DNA from 3 places in the Streptomyces sp. NPDC102437 genome. Region 1 is predicted to be linked to each of the others. Evidence: riboswitches for the same ligand, from Rfam matches in the RefSeq annotation. Region 1 holds a riboswitch; each other region holds the start of a gene.
What was found. Region 1 has a riboswitch for thiamine pyrophosphate ahead of ACIRJP_RS23055 (thiamine ABC transporter substrate binding subunit). Riboswitches for the same ligand answer to the same signal wherever they lie in the genome.
Positions count from the first base shown of each region.

Region 2: it holds a riboswitch for thiamine pyrophosphate, as region 1 does, so the genes downstream of both, thiO (glycine oxidase ThiO) here and ACIRJP_RS23055 (thiamine ABC transporter substrate binding subunit) in region 1, are expected to answer to the same signal.
Region 3: it holds a riboswitch for thiamine pyrophosphate, as region 1 does, so the genes downstream of both, thiC (phosphomethylpyrimidine synthase ThiC) here and ACIRJP_RS23055 (thiamine ABC transporter substrate binding subunit) in region 1, are expected to answer to the same signal.

Region 1 covers NZ_JBIWKI010000018.1:33,758-41,474, reverse strand. Annotated here, with positions in the region: gene rpsB (30S ribosomal protein S2) at 1-387, shown strand, start outside; gene tsf (translation elongation factor Ts) at 487-1,323, shown strand; gene pyrH (UMP kinase) at 1,483-2,259, shown strand; gene frr (ribosome recycling factor) at 2,439-2,996, shown strand; gene ACIRJP_RS23065 (phosphatidate cytidylyltransferase) at 2,996-4,081, shown strand; gene rlmN (23S rRNA (adenine(2503)-C(2))-methyltransferase RlmN) at 4,175-5,281, shown strand; TPP riboswitch at 5,323-5,439, shown strand; gene ACIRJP_RS23055 (thiamine ABC transporter substrate binding subunit) at 5,514-6,626, shown strand; gene ACIRJP_RS23050 (ABC transporter permease) at 6,743-7,717, shown strand, end outside.
Region 2 covers NZ_JBIWKI010000002.1:88,051-95,767, reverse strand. Annotated here, with positions in the region: gene thiE (thiamine phosphate synthase) at 74-727, opposite strand; gene ACIRJP_RS03745 (Rv2175c family DNA-binding protein) at 833-1,198, opposite strand; gene ACIRJP_RS03740 (peptide-N4-asparagine amidase) at 1,242-2,948, opposite strand; gene ACIRJP_RS03735 (NAD(P)/FAD-dependent oxidoreductase) at 3,107-4,363, opposite strand; gene ACIRJP_RS03730 (hypothetical protein) at 4,392-4,736, opposite strand; TPP riboswitch at 4,787-4,899, shown strand; gene thiO (glycine oxidase ThiO) at 4,897-6,081, shown strand; gene thiS (sulfur carrier protein ThiS) at 6,078-6,314, shown strand; gene ACIRJP_RS03715 (thiazole synthase) at 6,317-7,111, shown strand; gene pknB (Stk1 family PASTA domain-containing Ser/Thr kinase) at 7,224-7,717, shown strand, end outside.
Region 3 covers NZ_JBIWKI010000005.1:292,853-300,569, forward strand. Annotated here, with positions in the region: gene ACIRJP_RS09590 (IclR family transcriptional regulator) at 1-600, shown strand, start outside; gene ACIRJP_RS09595 (SsgA family sporulation/cell division regulator) at 702-1,139, shown strand; gene ACIRJP_RS09600 (YibE/F family protein) at 1,219-2,580, opposite strand; TPP riboswitch at 2,612-2,745, shown strand; gene thiC (phosphomethylpyrimidine synthase ThiC) at 2,738-4,513, shown strand; gene ACIRJP_RS09610 (hypothetical protein) at 4,598-5,422, opposite strand; gene ACIRJP_RS09615 (metallophosphoesterase) at 5,604-6,662, opposite strand; gene ACIRJP_RS09620 (LacI family DNA-binding transcriptional regulator) at 6,836-7,717, opposite strand, start outside.

The sequences.
Region 1 (7,717 bases):
GTCGGTGAGGCGCGCAAGCTCCACATCCCGGTCGTCGCGATCCTCGACACCAACTGCGACCCCGACGAGGTCGACTACAAGATTCCGGGCAACGACGACGCGATCCGCTCCGTCACCCTGCTCACCCGCGTGATCGCCGACGCCGTCGCCGAGGGCCTCATCGCCCGTTCCGGTGCCGCCACCGGTGACTCGAAGCCGGGCGAGAAGGCCGCCGGCGAGCCGCTCGCCGAGTGGGAGCGCGACCTGCTCGAGGGCGACAAGAAGGCCGACGCCGAGGTCCAGACCTCCGCCGAGACCGAGAAGGTCGCGGACGCCGAGGCCGAGAAGGTCGCGGACGCCGAGGCCCCCGCTGCCGAGGCCCCGGCCGCGGACGCCGAGCAGGCCTGACACCCGTCACGGCTGATGACGGCGGGGGTCGGTGCCACAAGCACCGCCCCCGCCGTTCACCCGTAGATCTTTCAGACTTCGAGAGAGAAACCCAGACTCATGGCGAACTACACCGCCGCTGACGTCAAGAAGCTCCGCGAGCTCACCGGCGCCGGCATGATGGACTGCAAGAAGGCGCTCGACGAGGCCGACGGCAACGTCGACAAGGCCGTCGAGGCGCTCCGTATCAAGGGTCAGAAGGGCGTCGCCAAGCGCGAGGGCCGCTCTGCCGAGAACGGTGCCGTCGTCTCCGTCATCTCCGAGGAGCAGACGTCCGGCGTTCTGCTGGAGCTGAAGTGCGAGACGGACTTCGTCGCCAAGGGCGAGAAGTTCCAGAACGTCGCGAACACCCTCGCCGCGCATGTCGCCGCCACCTCCCCGGCCGACATCCAGGCGCTGCTCGCCTCCGAGATCGAGGCCGGCAAGACCGTCCAGGCGTACGTCGACGAGGCCAACGCCAACCTCGGCGAGAAGATCGTGCTGGACCGCTTCGCGCAGTTCTCCGGCGCGTACGTCTCCGCGTACATGCACCGCACCATGCCCGACCTGCCGCCGCAGATCGGTGTTCTGGTCGAGCTGGACAAGGCCGACGCCGAGCTGGCCAAGGGCGTCGCGCAGCACATCGCCGCGTTCGCCCCGAAGTACCTGTCCCGCGAGGACGTCCCGGCCGAGGTCGTCGAGGCCGAGCGCCGCGTCGCCGAGGAGACCACGCGCGCCGAGGGCAAGCCCGAGGCCGCGCTCCCGAAGATCGTCGAGGGCCGCGTCAACGGCTTCTTCAAGGAGGCCACCCTCCTCGGCCAGCCGTACGCGCTGGACAACAAGAAGTCCGTCCAGAAGGTCCTGGACGAGGCCGGTGTCACCCTGAAGCGCTTCTCGCGCATCAAGGTCGGCATCTGAGTCCGTCCGCGAAACACGGTGGACCCCGATAGGGTCTAGTGCAGTCGTCGGCCGCACTCAAGCCGTACGACCGCAGATCTGACGAGGAGGCCATTGCCGCTGAGGGACACCAGACCCACCGGCAATGGCCTTCTTCGTATGTGCACGAGGAGAATCTCCATGAACAAGGGCGCGGACGCCGCAAAAGGTGACCACAAGCGCGACGACGGCAAGGTGGCCGGACGCTTCATGCTGAAGCTGTCCGGAGAGGCGTTCGCCGGCGGCGGGGGTCTCGGTGTCGACCCCGACGTCGTACACGCCATCGCCCGGGAAATTGCGGCAGTCGTCCGCGACGGCGCGGAAATCGCTGTCGTCATCGGCGGCGGCAACTTCTTCCGTGGCGCCGAGCTCCAGCAGCGCGGCATGGACCGGGCCCGGTCCGACTACATGGGCATGCTCGGCACGGTCATGAACTGCCTGGCACTCCAGGACTTCCTGGAGAAGGAAGGCATCGACTCCCGTGTCCAGACCGCCATCACCATGGGGCAGGTCGCGGAGCCGTACATTCCGCTGCGCGCCGTGCGCCATCTGGAGAAGGGTCGCGTCGTCATCTTCGGCGCCGGCATGGGGATGCCGTACTTCTCCACCGACACCACTGCCGCCCAGCGCGCCCTGGAGATCGACGCGGAGGCTCTCCTGATGGGCAAGAACGGGGTGGACGGGGTCTACGACTCCGACCCGAAGAGCAACCCCGACGCGGTGAAGTTCGACGCGCTCGAGTACAGCGAGGTTCTCGCCCGCGATCTCAAGGTCGCCGACGCCACCGCCATCACGCTCTGCCGCGACAACGACCTGCCGATCCTCGTCTTCGAGCTGACCGCCACCGGCAATATCGCCCGCGCGGTCAATGGTGAGAAGATCGGCACGCTCGTGAGTGACCGGAGCACCCGGGTCTGACGACCGGGGGACCTTCCCGGAGTACGACGGGGAGGTCCGGGCCCCCGGGGGCAGCCCCGGGACCGGCCCCGAAGGATGGACAACGGCCTGCCGGTCGGACACCGTGCAGGTGAGGACGCGACGCAGGACCCGCCGGGCCCGAGCACGACGGGCCCACTCAAGACACGCAGGAGCACGTGGTGATCGAAGAAACCCTCCTCGAGGCCGAGGAGAAGATGGAGAAGGCCGTCGTCGTGGCGAAAGAGGACTTCGCCGCGATCCGTACCGGCCGTGCGCACCCGGCGATGTTCAACAAGATCGTCGCCGACTACTACGGCGCGCTGACCCCGATCAACCAGCTCGCCTCGTTCTCGGTGCCCGAGCCGCGCATGGCCGTCGTGACGCCGTTCGACAAGACCGCGCTGCGCAACATCGAGCAGGCCATCCGCGACTCGGACCTCGGCGTCAACCCGAGCAACGACGGCAATATCATCCGGGTGACCTTCCCGGAGCTCACCGAGGAGCGCCGCCGCGACTACATCAAGGTCGCCAAGGGCAAGGCCGAGGACTCCAAGATCTCCATCCGCGCGGTGCGCCGCAAGGCCAAGGAGACTCTGGACAAGCTGGTCAAGGACAAGGAGTCGGGCGAGGACGAGGTGCGTCGCGCCGAGAAGGAGCTCGACGACACCACCGCGAAGTACGTCGCGCAGGTCGACGAGCTGCTCAAGCACAAGGAAGCCGAGCTGCTCGAAGTCTGATGAACGACTCTTCCTGGGGCGCCCCGCAGGGAGCCGGCCGCTGGGGTGCGCCCGAGATGCAGGCTGCTCCGGCCGGTCCTGCATACGATGTGCATGACGCCCAGCAGACTCGGCCCATGCCCATAGTGCCGGACGTTCCCGACGCAGGTAGAGACGCTGACGACCGTGATGACCGGGACCAGGGGGCCGGACGCCTGAGCGGCGGCCCCCTGTTCCGTGACGAGAAGCCGCAGGAGCCCATGCCCACCGCGCCGCCGCCCCCGCAGAAGAAACGTGCGGGCCGTGATCTGCGAGCCGCCATAGGGGTCGGTGTGGGGCTCGGCGCCGTCATCGTCGCCTCGCTGTTCATCGTGAAGGCCGTCTTCGTCGGTGTGATCGTCGTCGCCGTCGTCGTGGGCCTCTGGGAGCTCACCTCACGGCTCCAGGAGCGCAAGGGCATCAAGGCGCCGCTCGTCCCGCTGGCGGTGGGCGGCGCGGCGATGGTGGTGGCCGGTTACGCGCAGGGCGCCGAAGGCGCCTGGGTGGCGATGGCGCTGACCGCGCTGGCGGTGCTCGTCTGGCGGATGACCGCACCGCCCGAGGGCTACCTCAAGGACGTCACGGCCGGCGTGTTCGCGGTGTTCTATGTACCGTTCCTCGCCACGTTCGTCGCCATGCTCCTGACCGCCGACGACGGGCCGCAGCGGGTGCTCACCTTCCTGCTGTTGACCGTGGTCAGCGACACGGGTGCGTACGCCGTCGGCTGGCGCTTCGGGAAGCACAAGCTGGCGCCGCGCATCAGCCCCGGAAAGACCCGGGAGGGTCTGTTCGGCGCCGTCGCCTTCGCGATGGTCGCCGGTGCGCTGTGCATGCAGTTCCTGATCGACGGCGGTTCCTGGTGGCAGGGGCTGCTGCTCGGGCTCGCGGTCGCGGCCAGCGCGACCCTCGGTGACCTGGGCGAGTCGATGATCAAGCGGGATCTCGGGATCAAGGACATGGGCACGCTGCTGCCGGGGCACGGCGGCATCATGGACCGGCTGGATTCGCTGCTGCCGACCGCCCCGGTGGTCTGGCTGCTGCTGGTGCTGTTCGTCGGATCCAGCTGAGAAAGCATTCCTGACCTGCGATTTTACGAGTGAGGGCCCGTTGTCCACAGGACGGCGGGCCCTCACTGTTCTGTCTGCGACACTGGATGAACCATGCCTAAGCCCGGAGAACTCACTTTCGTCGCGCCCCGCGGAGCCAAGAAGCCGCCGCGGCATCTCGCCGACCTCACGCCCGCCGAGCGCAAGGAAGCCGTCGCCGCGATCGGCGAGAAGCCGTTCCGCGCCCAGCAGCTCTCGCAGCACTACTTCGCGCGGTACGCGCACGACCCGGCGGAGTGGACCAACATCCCGGCCGCGTCGCGGGACAAGCTCGCCGAGGCGATGTTCCCCGACCTGATGTCGGTGGTCCGTCACATCAGCTGCGACGACGACACCACCCGCAAGACGCTGTGGAAGCTGCACGACGGGACGCTCGTCGAGTCCGTCCTGATGCGCTACCCGGATCGCGTGACGATGTGCATCTCCTCGCAGGCCGGATGCGGGATGAACTGCCCCTTCTGCGCCACCGGGCAGGCCGGCCTCGACCGCAATCTGTCGACCGCCGAGATCGTCCACCAGATCGTGGACGGGATGCGGGCGCTGCGCGACGGCGAGGTCCCCGGCGGCCCGGCGCGGCTCTCCAACATCGTCTTCATGGGCATGGGCGAGCCGCTCGCCAACTACAACCGGGTGGTCGGCGCGATCCGCCGGCTCACCGACCCGGAGCCGGACGGGCTGGGGCTCTCGCAGCGCGGGATCACGGTCTCCACGGTGGGCCTGGTGCCCGCGATGCTCCGTTTCGCCGATGAGGGCTTCAAGTGCCGTCTCGCCGTCTCGCTGCACGCGCCGGATGACGAACTGCGCGACACCCTCGTTCCCGTGAACACGCGCTGGAAGGTCGGCGAGGTGCTGGACGCCGCGTGGGAGTACGCGGAGAAGTCCGGCCGCCGCATCTCCATCGAGTACGCGCTGATCCGTGACATCAACGACCAGGCGTGGCGCGGTGACCGGCTGGGCCGGCTCCTCAAGGGCAAGCGGGTTCATGTCAATCTGATCCCGCTGAACCCCACGCCCGGTTCCAAGTGGACCGCCTCGCGGCCCGAGGACGAGAAGGCCTTCGTCGAGGCGATCGCCGCCCACGGGGTGCCGGTCACCGTGCGGGACACCCGCGGCCAGGAGATCGACGGGGCCTGCGGTCAGCTGGCGGCGGCCGAGCGCTGAGGCCGATAGGGCCCGTGTAATCTGGGCCCGAAATCAACTTCATATTCCGACAGGGGAGCGCCACAGCGCTGAGAGTGCGGCACCGAGGACAGGTCGGCCGCAGACCCTCTGAACCTCGCCCGGGTCATTCCGGGTAGGAAGTTCGGTCATCAACTCATGCTGTTGCGCCCTGCCCGCTTACCGCGGGCAGGGCCGCGTCTCTTCCTGGCCAAAACCCAGGAGGAATACACAAATGATCACCACGCGCAGGAGTAGGCAGCTCGCGGCTTCGGCCCTCGCCGCCGCGCTCGGCGTCACCGCACTCGCCGGGTGCGGGAGTTCCGACGACACGTCCTCCGGTTCCGGCGGCACGAAGGGCTCGGGCTCCAAGACCGTGACCCTCGTCAGCCACGACTCCTTCAACGCCTCCAAGGACGTGCTGAAGCAGTTCACCGAGGAGACCGGATACACCGTCAAGGTGCTGAAGAGCGGCGACGCGGGTGTCGCGCTCAACCAGGAGATCCTGACCAAGGGCTCCCCGCGCGGCGACGTGTTCTTCGGCGTCGACAACACGCTGCTCTCCCGCGCCCTCGACAGCGGGCTCTTCACGCCGTACGAGGCGAAGGGCATCGACCGGGTCGCGGCGGACACCCGGCTCGACGCCGACCAGCACCGGGTCACCCCGATCGACACCGGTGACATCTGCGTCAACTACGACAAGAAGTACTTCGCCGACAAGAAGCTCGCGCCGCCCCGGTCCTTCGACGACCTGGCGAAGCCCGCGTACAAGGACCTGCTCGTCACCGAGAACGCAGGGACCTCCTCGCCCGGTCTCGGCTTCCTCCTCGGCACCGTCGCCACCTACGGCGAGAAGGGCTACCAGGACTACTGGAAGAAGCTGGAGCGCAACGGCGTCAAGGTCGTCGACGGCTGGGAGCAGGCGTACAACGAGGAGTTCTCCGGCTCCGCGGGCGGAAAGAAAGCCAAGGCAGACAGGCCGCTCGTCGTCTCGTACGCATCCAGCCCGCCCGTCGAGGTGCTGTACGCGAAGCCGCAGCCGGCCGAGGCCCCGACCGGTGTCGCCACCGGGACCTGCTTCCGCCAGATCGAGTTCGCCGGTCTGCTGAAGGGGGCGAAGAACGAGGCGGGCGGCAAGGCACTGCTGGACTTCCTGATCAGCAAGAAGTTCCAGGAGGACATGCCGCTCAACATGTTCGTCAACCCGGTGGTCAAGGACGCGGCGCTGCCGGAACTCTTCACCGAGTTCGGCGCGACGGTGGCCAGCCCGACGACCGTGGCCCCGGACCGGATCGCCAAGAACCGTGAGCAGTGGGTCCAGTCGTGGTCCTCGCTCGTAGTGAAGTAACGAAGAGTCCCGTACGCGGAACGGACGCGGGCGGGAAGACTCCCCGCCCGCGGTCCGCGCACGCGGCTGCCGCTCGCGCGAAGGCCCGGCGCGGGAGCGCGGTGCGGCTCGGCCTGATGGCCGTGCCCGTCGCGTTCTTCGCGCTGTTCTTCGCCTACCCGGTCGCGGCGATCGTCGGCCGGGGCCTGAAGGTGGACGGCGTCTGGCAGCTCGGCCGGATAGGCGAGGTGCTGACCCGGCCGGAGATCCGCGACGTCCTCTGGTTCACCACCTGGCAGGCGCTCGCCTCGACGGCGGTGACCCTGCTGATCGCGTTGCCCGGCGCCTATGTCTTCGCCCGCTTCGACTTCCCCGGCAAACAACTGCTGCGGGCGGTCGTCACGGTGCCGTTCGTCCTGCCGACCGTGGTCGTCGGGACGGCCTTCCTGGCGTTGCTGGGACGCGGCGGATTCCTCGACCAACTCTGGGGCGTACGGCTCGACACCACCGTCTGGGCGATTCTGCTCGCCCATGTCTTCTTCAACTACGCGGTGGTCGTACGGACGGTGGGCGGGCTGTGGTCCCAGCTCGACCCCCGGCAGGAAGAGGCCGCCAGGGTGCTCGGCGCGGGACGGTTCGCCGCCTGGCGACGGGTCACCCTGCCGGCCCTGGCACCCGCCGTGGCCGCCGCCGCATTGATGGTCTTCCTCTTCACCTTCACCTCCTTCGGTGTCGTTCAGATCCTCGGCGGCCCCGGTTACGCCACCCTCGAAGTGGAGATCTACCGGCAGACCGCGCAGTTGCTCGCCCTGCCGACGGCCGCTGTGCTGACGCTGGTGCAGTTCGCCGCGGTCGGCGCGATCCTCGCCGTACACGCCTGGACCGTACGGCGCCGGGAGACCGCGCTGAAGCTGGTCGACCCCGCGCAGACCGTCCGCAGGCCGCGCGGCGCCGGGCAGTGGGCGCTGCTCGGCGGGGTGCTGCTGACCGTGCTGCTGCTGATCCTGCTGCCGCTGGGTGTGCTGGTCGAGCGCTCCTTGGACACCACCGGCGGGCATGGCTTCGACTTCTACCGTGCCCTGTCCTCCGTGGACGCGGGCGGCGGTACGTTC
Region 2 (7,717 bases), on a different contig from region 1:
GCCCGAATTGACTGGTTGTTTGTCCATCCCTCGGACAGTCGGCCGGATATCACCTCCGGCCCGGTCCGCCGGATCACTCCGCGACGCGCGCCCGGACCCTTCTGGCCAGGTCGGCGGTGGCGGCGGCCGGGTCGGCGGCCTCGGTGATCGCCCGGACGACGACGACCCGGCGGGCCCCGGCGTCCAGCACCTCGTCGAGATTGCCGGCGTCGATCCCGCCGATGGCGAACCAGGGGCGCGGCTGGTCGAGCGAGGCGGCGTACCGCACCAGGTCCAGGCCGGGGGCGTGGCGTCCGGGCTTGGTCGGGGTGGGCCAGCACGGGCCGGTGCAGAAGTAGTCCACGCCGGGCTCGGCGACGGCTGCGTCGACCTCGGACCGGGCATGTGTGGAGCGGCCGATCACCACGTCCTCGCCGATGATGGCGCGGGCGGCGGGCACCGGCAGGTCCCCCTGGCCGAGGTGCAGCACGTCGGTGCCGATGGCATGGGCGACGTCGGCCCGGTCGTTCACCGCGAGGAGCTTGCCGTGGCGCCGGCACGCGTCGGCGAGGAGGGCCAGATGGCCGAGCTCCTCGGCCGCCTCCATGCCCTTGTCGCGGAGCTGGACGATGTCCACTCCCGCGGCGAGGACGGCGTCGAGGAACTCGGGGAGGTCGCCCTGACGCCTGCGGGCATCCGTGCACAGATAGAGCCGGGCGTCGGACAGCAGCGCGCGAGGCGTGGACATGGTGCGGTTCCCCCTGGGAGAGCGTGGTGGAGCGGCTGCTGCCGGACGGTGCGCGGCGCGGGCCGCGCGGTGTCGCGCGGCCCGCCCCTCGCATACGGCCGGTCGTCAGACGGCGAGCGCCTGGGCGCGGCGCTTCACCTCCGTGCCGCGATTCTCACTCAGTGCCTGGGCGGGGGTGCCCGGCAGGGTCGGGTCGGGGGTGAAGAGCCACTCCAGCATCTCTTCGTCGTTGTAGCCGTCGTCCTTCAGGAGCGTCAGGGTGCCGGAAAGGCCCTTGACCACCTTGTCGCCGTCGATGAAGGCGGCAGGCACCTGGAGCGTCCGGTTCTCACCACGTCGTACGGCGATCAGCTGGCCCTCCTTGACCAGCTGCCGCACGCGCGTCACCTCGACACCGAGCATTTCGGCGATGTCGGGCAGGTGCAGCCAGTCGGGGACGAGAGCATCGATCTTTGCGTCAATCTCGGTCACGAGGACAAGCCTGCCATCCCGCACTGACAGCCGATACCCGGACTCAGCCCTTCAGGGCCTCGCGGACCACGTCGGCGAGGCGGCAGTGGCTCTGCCGGTCGCCGGTGACCCAGCCGTGCGCGGTCGTCAGGGAGCGCGAGTAGCAGGCTCCGGTGTCCGTGGTGCCCCGGTACGTCTCGGACGAGGCGCCGTCGGCGGCCCGGACCGCGCCGTTCTCACGGGCGAGACTGCCGGTCGAGTCCACCGTGTCGTCCGTGACCGCGTCCGTGCGCCACGCGTGGGCGGAGCCCTTCCTGGACGTGTCGAGGAGCACCCGGCGCTGGGTGACGGCGGCCTTCAGGTCGTAGTTGTTGTAGTCGCCGTAGAACGGGATGTCCATGTCGACGTCGATGGGGTAGGACCAGGCGTGCCGCCGGGCCTCGGTGCGTCCGCCGGTCCTCGTCGTCACCGTGGTGGCGCCGTGGTCGCGCTGGTGCACCGTCTGCTGCCGGCCGGTCCTGGAGACCGTGCCCTCGTTGCTGTACGAGAAGTCCTGCTCGACGGTGGTGGTGACCCGGCCCTTCGAGGTCTCGACATAGCCCGAGATCTTCCAGGAGCGGCCGGTCGACACGGAGACGTCCGTGGAACCGTCCTCGCCCGGGGTCTGGACGGTCTTCACGACCGGGGTGTGACCGAGGGTGTTGGTGGTCACCCTGCCGCGCGTGCGGGACGCGTGCGCGTCCGTGTCGAGGAAGAGCGAACCGTCGACGATCCAGCCATCGGCCGCACCGTACGGCGTGATGCTGATGACGTGCGGCTTGCCGTCGGCCAGCAGACCCGCGAAGGGGGTGAGGTCGATGTCGTACGCCTCGGTCCTGAACTGGTCGATGGCCGGGATCGGGCGCCACAGGGTCGGCACGATGCCGCCGGAATACACCACGGGGTACGGCTGGGCGAGGCCGGCGGGCTGTCCGTCCACCGCGACCTGCACCTCACGGTAGGGGCCGCCGCCGCAGAGGTAGTCGGGGGCTGTTTCCGCCAGGTCACTGGGGACCGCGTCGAACCACTGCTCGTCGCAGCCACCACCGCGTGCGTAGACCTCCAGGCGCGCCTTGGTCAGGTTGCGCGGGAAGGTGACCTCGGTGCGGGTGGAGCCGCCCTTGCCGACGCTCATCCAGGGGGCACTGCCGGAGCCGGTGTCGCCGAGCGGGACGACGCGGTCGGCCGTGGTGGCCGCCGGGTGACGCTTGTCGGCCTGGTAGTACGTGATCTTCAGCTTGATCCTGTACACCCCGGTGTAGGTGTCGTTGACAACGTTGCCCAGTTCGAGCTGGAGCTTCTGCGGGTCCTTGAGGAGCGGCGCGAAGTCGGTGATGTCCTTGGCGACGTGCCAGCTGATGCCGTCGTCGTCGGGCTCGGCGGTGCTGGTACGGAAGACCTCCGCGCCACCGATGAAGACCGCTGCGAGGCGGTCGTACTGACGCCCCTTCACGCTGCCCGACCAGTCGAGGACGACCTTGTTCCACGGCCCCTCGCACTGCTTGGGCGGGGTGAGCGTGGTGGTGTACGGCGGTCCGCCGAGGGTGTAGCCGAAGTCGTGGTCGACAGCCGTCACCGAGCAGCTCTCGGTGTCCGGACGGGAGACCGGTGGCAGCGCGTCGATCGGGTCCTGGTAGTCGACGGCCGGGTTGGAATCGGGCCTGGGCGTGGCGCCCGCGTAGGCCGGGGCGGCAAGTGCGCCGCCGACGAGGGCGGTCAACGCCGAAGCCACGGAGACTCCACGCAGCGCGCGGGCCAATCTGTGCCGGAACATGTGCGTCCTTCGAAGAGTATGAAATGAGCACTCCAAAAGATGCACAGTGCACTAATTTTTGCCTTCCTCCAAGAGGTCGTCCACATAAAAGACGCCAGCGTACGCTGTCCGTGCACCTACTGACGGATCGCCGACTTCAGCGGTACGGCCGGGTCACCGGCCTTCTCCGGATCGAGCCGCGCCCCCGCTTCGATGAGCTTGCGGCCCTGTGCCAGATCGCGCGGCCGGCCGACGGCCAGGACCGCGACCAGGACGCCGTCGCGCAGCCAGCACACCGACCACGCGGGCCCGGCCGGATCGCCGCGCCACAGCAGGGTGTCGGCGCTCCCGTGGTGGCCCGCGTACTGCACGAACCGGTCGAACTGCTCGGACCAGAAGTACGGCACGGGGTCGTACACCACCGGCTCCGGGGCGCCGCCGGCCGCCGCGCCGATGATGTTGGCGGCGGCGGTGCGCGGGCCCTGGAGCGCGTTGTCCCAGTGATGGACGAGCAGGCGTTCGCCGTACCGGGCGGAGGGGAACGAGGCGCAGTCGCCGACCGCGTACACATCGGGCGCCGAGGTGCGCAGCGCCCCGTCGGCGGTCACCGATCCGTCGGGGCCGAGTGCGATGCCGGAGCCGGCCAGCCAGCCGGTGGCGGGCCGGGCGCCGATTCCGACGACGACCGCTCCGGCCGCGACGGTGCGGCCGTCCGCAAGGACCACCCGGCCCGGCTCGACGCTCTCGACCCTGGCCCCGGTGAGGAGTTCGGCGCCGATCTCCGCGTACCAGGCGGCCATCGGGGCGGCGACCTCCGCGGGCATCGCGCCCGCCAGGGGCCGGTCGGCGGCCTCGACGACGGTGACGGCGCAGCCGGCGGCGCGGGCCGCGGTGGCGAACTCGGCGCCGATCCAGCCCGCGCCGACGACCACGACGCCGTGCTGCTGGTCGAGGACCGGCCGCAGCCGTGCCGCGTCGTCGAGGGTGCGCAGCAGGTGGACGCCGGGAACGCCCTCGGTGCCGGGCAGGACGACGGGTTCGGCACCGGTCGCGATGACCAGGCTGTCGTAGGGAACGGGCCCTGACGGAGTGTCCAGTTCGTGCGCGCCCGGCCGTACGCCGGTGACTTCGCGGCCCAGTTGCAGATCGATGTCCAGCGCCTCGAAGTCGATGTCGAAGGCGGAGTCCTCGGCCTTGCCGAGCAACACCGCCTTGGACAGCGGGGGCCGGTCGTAGGGCTGGTGCGGTTCGGCACCGATCAGGGTGACGGGGCCGGTGAAGCCCTGTTCCCGCAGGGCCACCGCGGTCTGCACCCCGGCCATGCCCGCACCGACGACGACCACGCGGTGTCCTGCCCGCCGGTCCGGCTGCTCTGACTGCTGCTGATCGCTCACCCGTACACCATAATCACCTGACGGATCGTCAGGAAAGGGCGAGTTCCTCGACCGTGCTCGTCCCGCTGCCCTCCTGCGATTCCCACGCCCACCGCTCGTCCAGCCGGACCCGGCCGTCCGGGAGGTCGACGACGGTGGAGACGCAGTGGCCGCTGGACGTCGTTCCGTCCTGCTTCAACTGGACGTAGCGGAAGTCCAGGGTGTCGCCGTCCCGGGTGCCGACGAGATGGCCGCGCACCACGTCGCCGCCCGCGTACTCGGCCCAGATCCGGCCGTCGTCCTCGTGGTACGTGAAGCGGGTACGGGTGCCGACCTGGCCGGGCGCCTGGTCGGCGACCGGGGCGAGGACGAGTCCGTCGAGCGAACGGGCCACGGTGACCACTCCTTACTGGTCCGATGGGACTGGGTTTAGGGTGGCCAACGTAAAGCACTCGCGGGAGCCCGGACGCACCGGGCTGAGAGGGAGGCTGGGCGGCCTCCGACCGTACGAACCTGATCCGGGTCATGCCGGCGAAGGGAGGGGCTGGAAGCCCATGCGTTCTGCTCGGAACGGAAACGGATCCGATGTCCTGGTCATCGGGGGCGGGATCATCGGCCTGGTGACGGCCTGGCGGGCCGCTCAGCGCGGACTGCGCACGGCGCTCGCCGACCCCGAACCGGGTGGCGGTGCCGCCCGGGTGGCGGCCGGCATGCTGGCCGCCGTCACCGAACTCCACTACGGCGAACAGCTGCTGCTCGGCCTCAACGTCGCCTCGGCGGCCCGCTATCCGGCCTTCGTGGCCGAGCTGGAGGCGGCGAGCGGGCGGGAGACGGGCTTTCGCGCCTGCGGCACCCTGGCCGTCGCGCTGGACTCCGACGACCGCGCCCATCTGCGGGAGCTGCACGCCCTCCAGCAGCGTTCCGGCCTCGAATCGGAGTGGCTCACCGGCCGTGAGTGCCGCCGGCTGGAGCCGATGCTCGCGCCGGGCGTCCGGGGCGGCCTTCGGGTCGACGGCGACCACCAGATCGATCCCCGCCGGCTGGCCGCCGCCCTGCTGACCGCCTGCGAACGGGCCGGGGTGGTCTTCCACCGCGGCTGGGTGGAGCGCCTGAGCGTGGTGGGCGACCGGGCCGCCGGGGCGGTGCTCGCCGACGGTACGGAGCCGGTGGCCGACCAGGTAGTGCTCGCCGCGGGCAGCCTCAGCGGGCGGCTGCCGGGGCTGCCGGACGAGGTGGTGCCACCGGTCCGGCCGGTGAAGGGCCAGGTGGTGCGGTTGACCGTGCCCGCCGGGTACGCACCGTTCCTGAGCCGCACGGTCCGGGCCGTGGTCCGGGGCGGCCACCTCTATCTCGTACCGCGCGAGAACGGCGAGCTGGTCGTCGGCGCCACCAGCGAGGAAATGGGCTGGGACACCACCGTCACCGCGGGCGGCGTCTACGAGCTGCTGCGCGACGCCCACGAACTGGTCCCCGGCATCACCGAGCTGCCGCTCACCGAGACCCTGGCCGGCCTTCGTCCCGCCTCCCCCGACAACGCCCCGCTCCTCGGCCCCACCGCCCTGCCCGGCCTCCACCTCGCCACCGGCCACCACCGCAACGGCGTGCTGCTCACCCCCATCACCGGTGACGTCATGGCGGAGTTCCTCACCGGCGGCGAGCCGCCCGAGCCGGCCCGCCCCTTCACCCCGCACCGTTTCTCCCGCGCCACCGCCTCCGTACGTCAGGAGCAGCCCGCATGAACGAGCCCGCACCGCTCTCCGGGGCGACCCGCCTCTCCGTCTCCGTGAACGGCGAGGTCCGACGCCTCGCCGGGGGCACCACCCTGGCGGCGCTCGTCGCCATGCTCACCACCGCGCACTCCGGTGTCGCGGCCGCCGTCAACGAGACCGTCGTACCGCGCGGCCAGTGGGCCGCCACCACGCTCCTCAACGGTGACCGCGTCGAGGTCCTGACCGCGGTCCAGGGAGGCTGATCATGTCGGACGACCTCTTCACCCTCGGCGACACCACGTTCGGCTCCCGGCTGATCATGGGGACCGGCGGGGCGCCGAGCCTCGACGTGCTGGAGCGCTCCCTGTCCGCCTCCGGCACCGAGCTGACCACCGTCGCGATGCGCCGCCTCGATCCGACCGTGCAGGGTTCGGTGCTCTCCGTCCTGGAGCGGCTCTCCATCCGCGTGCTGCCCAACACGGCGGGCTGCTTCACCGCGGGCGAGGCCGTGCTGACCGCCCGGCTGGCCCGCGAGGCGCTCGGCACCGACTGGATCAAGCTGGAGGTGGTGGCCGACGAGCGGACCCTGCTGCCCGATCCGATCGAGCTGCTGGACGCCGCGGAGATCCTTGTGGACGACGGCTTCACCGTGCTGCCGTACACCAATGACGACCCGGTGCTGGCGCGTCGGCTCCAGGACGTGGGATGCGCGGCGGTGATGCCGCTCGGCTCCCCCATCGGCTCCGGGCTCGGCATCCGCAACCCTCACAACTTCCGGCTGATCGTCGAGCAGGCCCGGGTCCCGGTGATCCTCGACGCGGGCGCCGGGACCGCCTCCGACGCGGCGCTCGCGATGGAGCTGGGGTGCGCCGCGGTGATGCTGGCGTCCGCGGTGACCCGGGCCCAGGAGCCCGAGCTGATGGCCGCGGCGATGCGTCACGCGGTGGAGGGCGGGCGGCTGGCGTACCGGGCCGGCCGGATTCCCCGCCGTCACTTCGCGGAGGCGTCGTCGCCGGTCGAGGGGCGGGCGGTGCTGGACCCGGAGCGGCCGGCCTTCTGAGCCGCCGGCACGCGGGCGGATCGCATGTCCCTGTCACGGCTCGGCTGCAGTACGGCCCCGGGTCCGCCCCGGCCGGTGGGCCGTGTCCGTGGCGGCTCGTAGACTCGCCTGCGTGGATACGACCCTCCAGGACCCTCTCGTCGGGCAGCTGCTCGACGGCCGCTACCGCGTCGATGCCCGCATCGCCGTGGGCGGCATGGCCACGGTCTACCGGGCCGTGGACACCCGGCTCGACCGGGTGCTCGCCCTCAAGGTGATGCACCCGGCGCTGGCCACCGACGCCTCGTTCGTCGAGCGCTTCATCCGCGAGGCCAAGTCGGTGGCCCGGCTCGCGCACCCCAATGTGGTCGCCGTCTTCGACCAGGGCGCCCAGGGGCAGTACGTGTACCTCGCGATGGAGTACGTCGCGGGCTGCACCCTGCGCGACGTGCTGCGCGATCGCGGCGCGCTCCAGCCGAGGGCCGCCCTGGACATCCTGGAGCCGGTCCTCGCCGCGCTCGGCGCCGCGCACCGGGCGGGCTTCGTGCACCGCGACATGAAGCCGGAGAACGTCCTGATAGGGGACGACGGCCGGGTCAAGGTCGCCGACTTCGGCCTCGTACGCGC
Region 3 (7,717 bases), on a different contig from region 1:
CATGAGGGTTATCTGCGCCGGGAGAACGGCGTCTTCCTCATCGGGACCGCAGCCGAACGCCTGCTCGACGAAGGGGCGTTGCAGAATCGTCGCGGCAGAATGGCCGAGTCGCTGGGCCGCTGGCGCGACGTCATCGGCGCACCCGTGTACTGCGCCGTCTACCGCGAGGGCGAGATCGAACTCATCGCGGTCGCCGACACTCCCGCCATCCCCGCCGTCGACGAATGGGCCTCCTTCCGGGAGACCGGGCATGCCCACGCGATCGGCCAGTGTCTGCTGAGCCAGCTCGACGAGAAGGCCCGCGAGGACCACCTCGACCGTCACCCTGTGCGTCCGCTGACCCGCTACTCGGTGAAGGACCGGGCCACGCTCCTTGCGCGACTGCGGTCGCTGGAGCGGACGAAACCTGTCATCGAGCGACAGGAGTACGCCCTGGGCACGGTCTGCGCGGCCATCCCGATCACGGCCGGATTCACCGCCGCCGCGATGGCGATTTCCGTACCTCTGGAGGAGGAAAGTCGGTTGCTCCCCGCAGTCGAACAACTACGTGGCGAAGTGGCCAACCTCTTGCGTTCGTTCGTGTTCTCTATCAGTATCTGAAAAATCACTCCTTGTGATCTGCTATCGCGTGCACCACGATGGCGTCAATAGGGCCACGGGGGATCATTCCTGGCCAGATTCATCTACTGCGGGGTTGAACGATGCGCGAGTCGGTTCAAGCTGAGGTCATGATGAGCTTCCTCGTCTCCGAGGAGCTCTCTTTCCGGATCCCGGTGGAGCTCCGGTACGAGGTCTGTGATCCGTATGCGATCCGGATGACCTTCCATCTGCCCGGTGACGCCCCCGTCACCTGGGCTTTCGGCCGTGAGCTGCTGCTCGACGGCCTCAACAGCCCCAGTGGCGACGGTGATGTGCATATCGGTCCCACTGAACCCGAGGGGTTGTCCGACGTACATATCCGGCTCCAGGTCGGCGAGGACCGGGCCCTCTTCAGGGCCGGTACGGCACCACTTGTGGCGTTTCTCGACCGGACCGACAAGCTCGTGCCACTCGGGCAGGAGTGCACGCTGGGTGACTTCGAGGGCAACCTGGAAGACGCTCTGGGCCGGATTCTCGCCGAGGAACAGAACGCCGGCTGAGCGGAAAGGGCGCCGCCGACCGGCTCGCCGGTCGAACACGGCACCTGCCGAATGGGTGAATTGCTCAGCGTGGAGAAGCTCAAGGCCTCGCCCTTCGACGACGGCCCTTCCCGGTCCGGACGGGCGCCGAAGCTCCGGCTTCCGGGCCGGGCCCTGTGCGGTCCGCGGAGACGACCAGCGCAGCGAGCACCGTCGTCACCGGCACCGAGGCGACCAGTCCGATCGAGCCGACCAGCGTTCGTACGATCTCCTCCGCCACCAGCTCGCTGTTGGCCACCGTCCCCACGCTGCTCTGTGCGATGGAGAACAGCAGCAGCAACGGCAGCGCGGCGCCCGCGTAGGCGAGCACCAGCGTATTGACGACCGAGGCGATGTGGTCGCGTCCGATCCTGATCCCTGCCCGGTAGAGCCCCCGCACGCCCAACGTCGGGTTCGCCTGGTGGAGTTCCCAGACCGCCGACGTCTGGGTCACGGTCACATCGTCGAGGACCCCGAGCGAACCGATGATGACACCGGCCAGAAGTAGACCGCTCATGTCGATGTGCGGGTACAGGCCATGGATGAGGCCGGTGTTGTCGTCGGTGTTGCCGGTCAGGCTCGCCCAGCCGATGAAGAGCGATCCGAGCAGTCCGATCAGCAGCAGCGAGATCAGTGTGCCGATCACCGCCACCGAGGTGCGGGCGCTCAGGCCGTGGCACATGTAGAGCGCGATCAGCATGATCGCACTGGCCCCGACCACCGCGACGAGCAGCGGATTGGAGCCCTGGAGTATGGCCGGGAGGATGAACAGGGTCAGCACGGCGAACGAGACGGCGAGCGCGACCAGCGCCATCACCCCGCGCATGCGGCCCACCGCGACCACGACCAGGGCGAAGATCCCGGCCAGCAGGGTCAGCGGGAACTTCCGGTTCACATCCGTCACCGAGTACTGCAGGTCACGGGGAGCGTCGGGGGCGTACGCCACGATCACGCCCTGACCGTCGCGCAGCTGACGCGTTGCGTCGGGCTGGACGATCTCGGTGAAGGTCCGGCCCTTGTCATGACCGGTCGTCACCTCGATCGTGGCCTTCTTGCAAAGCCCCCTCGTGCTCCCCGGGGGTGGTGTGGTGGCCCCGTCCATGGGCGTCTGGACCGCGTTCACCTCCTTGCAGTCCACCATGTCGACTTTCACCACCTTTCCCTGCTGGGTCTGCCGGTCGAACCCGACGCCGGTCCGCTCGTGCGACGGCGCACCGCCCGGCCAGAGCGCCACCAGACCGACGAGGACGGCGGTGGCGAACGGGATCAGTACGGCCGCGATGACTTTGCGCAGATGTCTGGAGACGGGTGTGGCGGGGCCATGGCTGTGCGAGTGACCGTGCTGATGGCCCTGCGTTTCGAGGTCGATAGGGGGGGACGTCACCGGCCGATCATCGCAAGAAGAGACGGGTCCACTGTTCATCAGGCCGGACGGGGCGCTAGCGTGGGGGAACCTTTGCACACGCGGGAGCTCGGAGCACCGGGCTGAGAGGGCGCTGATCTCCGTACGTCCGTACGGGACAGGCTGCGCCGACCGCCGAACCTGTTACCGGGTAATGCCGGCGTAGGGAGTAGGTCTCATGACCACATCGGACGCACGCACGCCTGCCTCGAACCAGAGCGACGAGGCCGGGAAGTCCATCGGCTGGCACAAGGGGTACGTCCAGGGCTCGCGCCCGGACCTCCGGGTGCCGGTCCGTCAGGTGCACCTCACCAACGGCAAGGACGTGACGCTGTACGACACGTCGGGTCCGTACACCGATCCCACCGTCGAGACCGATGTCCGCCGCGGGCTCGCACCGCTGCGGGAGAACTGGATCACCGCCCGCGGCGACACCGAGGAGTACCCGGGCCGCCCCGCCCGCCCCGAGGACGACGGGCTCAAGCACACCTCTCCGCGCGGCGGACTGCGCAACCTCGATGCGGTCTTCCCGGGCCGCCCGCGGCTGCCGCGCCGCAGCCGGGACGGGCAGCCGGTGACCCAGCTCGCGTACGCCTGCCGGGGCGAGATCACCCCGGAGATGGAGTACGTGGCGATCCGGGAGAACGTCGAGCCCGAGGTGGTGCGCGAGGAGATCGCGGCCGGCCGGGCCGTGCTGCCGGCCAACGTCAACCACCCCGAGATCGAGCCGATGATCATCGGCAAGCGATTCCTGGTGAAGGTCAATGCCAACATCGGCAACTCCGCGGTGACGTCCTCCATCGAGGAGGAGGTGGAGAAGATGACGTGGGCGACGCGCTGGGGCGCCGACACCGTCATGGATCTGTCCACCGGCCGCAACATTCACACCACCCGTGAGTGGGTTCTGCGCAATTCACCCGTTCCGATCGGAACCGTCCCGCTCTACCAGGCGCTCGAAAAGGTCGACGGCCGGGCGGAGGAACTGACCTGGGAGATCTACAAGGACACCGTCATCGAGCAGGCTGAGCAGGGCGTCGACTACATGACGGTCCACGCCGGCGTGCGCCTGCCGTACGTGCCGCTGACCGCCCGCCGCAAGACCGGCATCGTCTCGCGCGGCGGCTCGATCATGGCGGCGTGGTGCCTCGCGCACCACAAGGAGTCGTTCCTGTACGAGCACTTCGAGGAGCTCTGCGAGATCCTCGCGAGCTACGACGTGACCTACTCGCTGGGCGACGGGCTGCGACCCGGCTCGATTGCCGACGCCAATGACGAGGCGCAGTTCGCCGAACTGCGCACGCTCGGCGAGCTGAACACGGTCGCCAAGCGGTTCGGCGTCCAGACCATGATCGAGGGACCGGGGCATGTCCCGATGCACAAGATCAAGGAGAACATCGACCTCCAGCAGGAGATCTGCGAGGAGGCGCCGTTCTACACGCTCGGCCCGCTGACCACCGATGTCGCGCCGGCGTACGACCACATCACCTCCGGCATCGGCGCGGCGATGATCGCGTGGTGGGGGACGGCGATGCTCTGCTACGTCACGCCGAAGGAGCACCTCGGCCTGCCCAACCGGGACGATGTGAAGACCGGCGTCATCACCTACAAGATCGCGGCGCACGCGGCGGACCTCGCCAAGGGGCACCCAGGGGCGCAGGACTGGGACGACGCGCTCTCCGACGCCCGGTTCGAGTTCCGCTGGGAGGACCAGTTCAACCTGGCCCTCGACCCGGACACCGCACGGGAGTTCCACGACGAGACGTTGCCCGCCGAGCCGGCCAAGACGGCGCACTTCTGCTCGATGTGCGGCCCGAAGTTCTGTTCGATGAAGATCTCCCAGGACATCCGGCGCGAGCACGGCGGTTCGCAGTCGGAGATCGAGGCGGGCATGGCGGAGAAGTCCAAGGAGTTCGCGGCGGCCGGCAACCGGGTCTATCTGCCGATCGCGGACTGATCCGGACCCGGGACGAGGTATCGCCCCGGAGGCTTCCGCCTTCGGGGCGACCGCTCCTGCCGCCCGGCCGATGTGCGGACCCGGTCAGTCCAGTTCGTGTTCGGGGCCGCCGAAGTCGGGGCTGGTGAAGTCCGGTGAGGTGAACGACGGCCGGGGGCCCGCCGCCGGGCCTTCGCCCGGACTGGAGAAGTCCGGCGGGCTGTAGCCGACCTTCGGGATGCGGTTCGCCGAGCGGACCGGTGTGCGCGAGGCGGGCCCGGCCTCGGGATCGGCGAGCGCGTCCCGCAGGAACGGCAGGATGCCGCGTTCCAGCAGGGCGTGGCGCCAGGCCTCCCTGGCCCGTGCCACGTCCTCCGGCAATTCCTCCTCGTCGTCCTCGACGGGCTGCGACTCCGAGCCGTTGCGCAGTGCCGTGATGAGCAGCCCGACGGCGGCGGCCAGGATGGCGGCGGCCGTGACCGCGGCGAAGAACCAGCCGGCGGAGACCATGGTCGAGGCGAAGGACGGCGCCGGGTCGAGCAGCCTCAGCAGGTAGCCCGCCAGCAGGAATATGAACGCCGCAGTGCCGGCGAGCACCGGCGCCAGGACCGTGACGACGGCTCCTATGCCGGCGCCCGACTGGTGCGGACGGCCTGTGCCGAAGCCGGGAAGCACGTCCTGGTCCGGCCCGTCGGCAGGGCCGCGCAGTTCCTCGCGGGCCTGCACGTAGTGCTTGTACTCGGTGGCGGCGGTCGCGGTGATCAGCTCCGTGGCGTCCAGCGCCATGGTGCGCAGCTGGACGGCGTTGAGCCGTTCGCCGACCGCGGCCAGATCCGGCCGTTCATGGGCATGACGCAGTGCGTCATCGAGGATCCGCTCGTACTCGGGGCGGTCCTCGGCCAGCAGGTGCGGAGCGCTGTTCATGTGCATCCCCCGATGCTCCGTCGGGCCTGAGTGCCCGTTGGAGACGGGCAGTTGGGCGGAAACGGAGGAGAGCCTGCTACTGATACGCCGATGGTAGAGCGCCCACGGCACGGGGTGACAGGGGGTTTCCGGAAATAGGCCCAGTGGTCGGCGTGGTCAGGTCCTGGAGCGTCTTCCCGCAAGAGCGTCAGTCATGCAGGGGCAGCTGGACGACCAGTAGCTTTCCGGCCATGGTCACTCCGCCGTCCATGGCGATGGCGAGCCCGTCCGCGTACACGTGCGGACCGTGGACCACGGGGCCGGAGCCGTCCTCGCCGTCCTCCGATCCGACCTCGCCGAGGAGGTACGGAATGGGGCTGTGACCATGGACGATGCGCTGTCCTCCGTAGGCCGACATCAGTTCCCGGACGGCCTGCGGACCCGACTCGTCGCGGAAGGCGAACCGCTTGGTGAGCTTGCGGAAGAGGTCCCAGCACTCGTCGGCGTCGTTACGCGTGAGAATGGCGTGCACGGTGTCGTTGACGTCCTCGATGGTGGTGCCGTATTCGAGGTACGCCGTCGTGTCGGAGTGCATCAGCAGATGCCCGTCCTCCTCGACGATCGCGTCGAGCCGGGACATCCACTGGAGGTGGACGTCCTGGAGACGCTCCATATCGTTCTTCTGGCCGCCGTTGAGCAGCCAGGCCGCCTGGAAGGTGGCGGTGCCCGCGCCGGAGTTGACCGGGGTGTCGCTGAACCGCTTGGCGCCCAGGAGCAGCAGTTCGTGATTGCCCATCAGGGCCTTGCAGTAGCCGCCGGCGGCCGCGGCCTCGGCGGACAGGCGCATCACGAGGTCGATGACCCCGATGCCGTCCGGGCCCCGGTCGGTGAAGTCGCCGAGGAACCAGAGCCGGGCGTTGCCCGCCGACCATTTGCCGTCGGCGTCGATGAGGCCCTGCTCGGCGAGAGCGGCGTGGAGCTCGTCCAGATAGCCGTGGACGTCGCCGACGACGTACAGCGGTCCGCGACCCTGCTCCGGGACGGGGCACGGGTCGGGGACGGTCGGCACCTGCAGGGTGTCACCGCGGTTGATCACGGGAAGATCGCGCGCGGTGGGGGTGTAACCGTCCGGCGGCATATGACCGGGGATGGCGTTGCCCGGGTGCGGTGACGCAGGCGGCACCGGGCTCTGGGCATAGGGCGGTACGCGGAAGTCGCGCAACGTCGCCGTCCGCACCACGGGTTCCTGACCGGCCCCCTGTGTCATCGACCCCTCCACCACCGTCGCGCCGCCGTACACCTGACGGGCCCTGCTGGTCGGGGCGGTCCGCGGTGTCGTGCGCCCATCATAGGAATGCGGATCGTGCTGTGTGACGCACCAGGGGTGGTGAATCCGGACGCACGTCGGGTTCACTGGCCGATTGGTCCGAAATCGCCTGATCAGTCCCCTGCCGGAGAGCGGGGTGCGCTGACCGTGGTGCGGGGTGGACGGCGTTGCGAGGAGGTCCGCACGATGAGTTCGGTCGGTATGACCTGCTCGACCGGCCGGTCCTGGTCCACACCCTCGATGGCGTCGATCAGGAGCTGGACGACTGCGGTGCCGATCCTGCGCGGCTTGAGCGAGAGGGTGGTGATGGGCGGCTCGGTCGTCGCGTACACGGTGGACTCGCTGCAGCAGACCAGCAGCAGGTCCTCGGGGACGCGCAGGCCGTACCGGCGGGCCGCCGCCAGCAGATCGGTGCCATTGGGGTCGAAGAGCCCGTAGACGGCGTCGGGCCGGTCGGGGCGGGCGAGCAGCCGGTCGGCGGCGACCGCGCCCGCGCACGGGTCGTGGGCGGGGTACGACTCGTACACCGGGTCCTGGCCCACGCGCTCGCACCAGTGGAGGTACGCGGTGGTGGAGAGGCGGGTGTACGTGTCGGTGGTGGTGCCGGTGAGCAGGCCGATGCGGCGGGCGCCGGCGGCGGCGAGATGGTCGAGCAGGTCGAGGACGGCGGCCCGGTGGTCGTTGTCGACCCAGGCGGTGACCGGGAGCGTTCCGGCCGGGCGTCCGTCCGAGACGACGGGCAGCCCCTGGCGCACGAGTTCCGTGACGACCGGATCCTGGTCGGAGGGGTCGATCACGACGGTGCCGTCGAGGGCGACGTTCGACCAGACGTCGTGTCGCGAGGTGGCGGGCAGGATGACCAGGGCGTAGCCGCGGGCGAGCGCGGCCGAGGTGGCGGCTCTGGCCATCTCCGCGAAGTACGCGAATTCGGTGAAGGTGAAGGGTTCGTCCCCGTAGGTCGTCACGGTCAGGCCGATGAGGCCGGACTTGCCGGT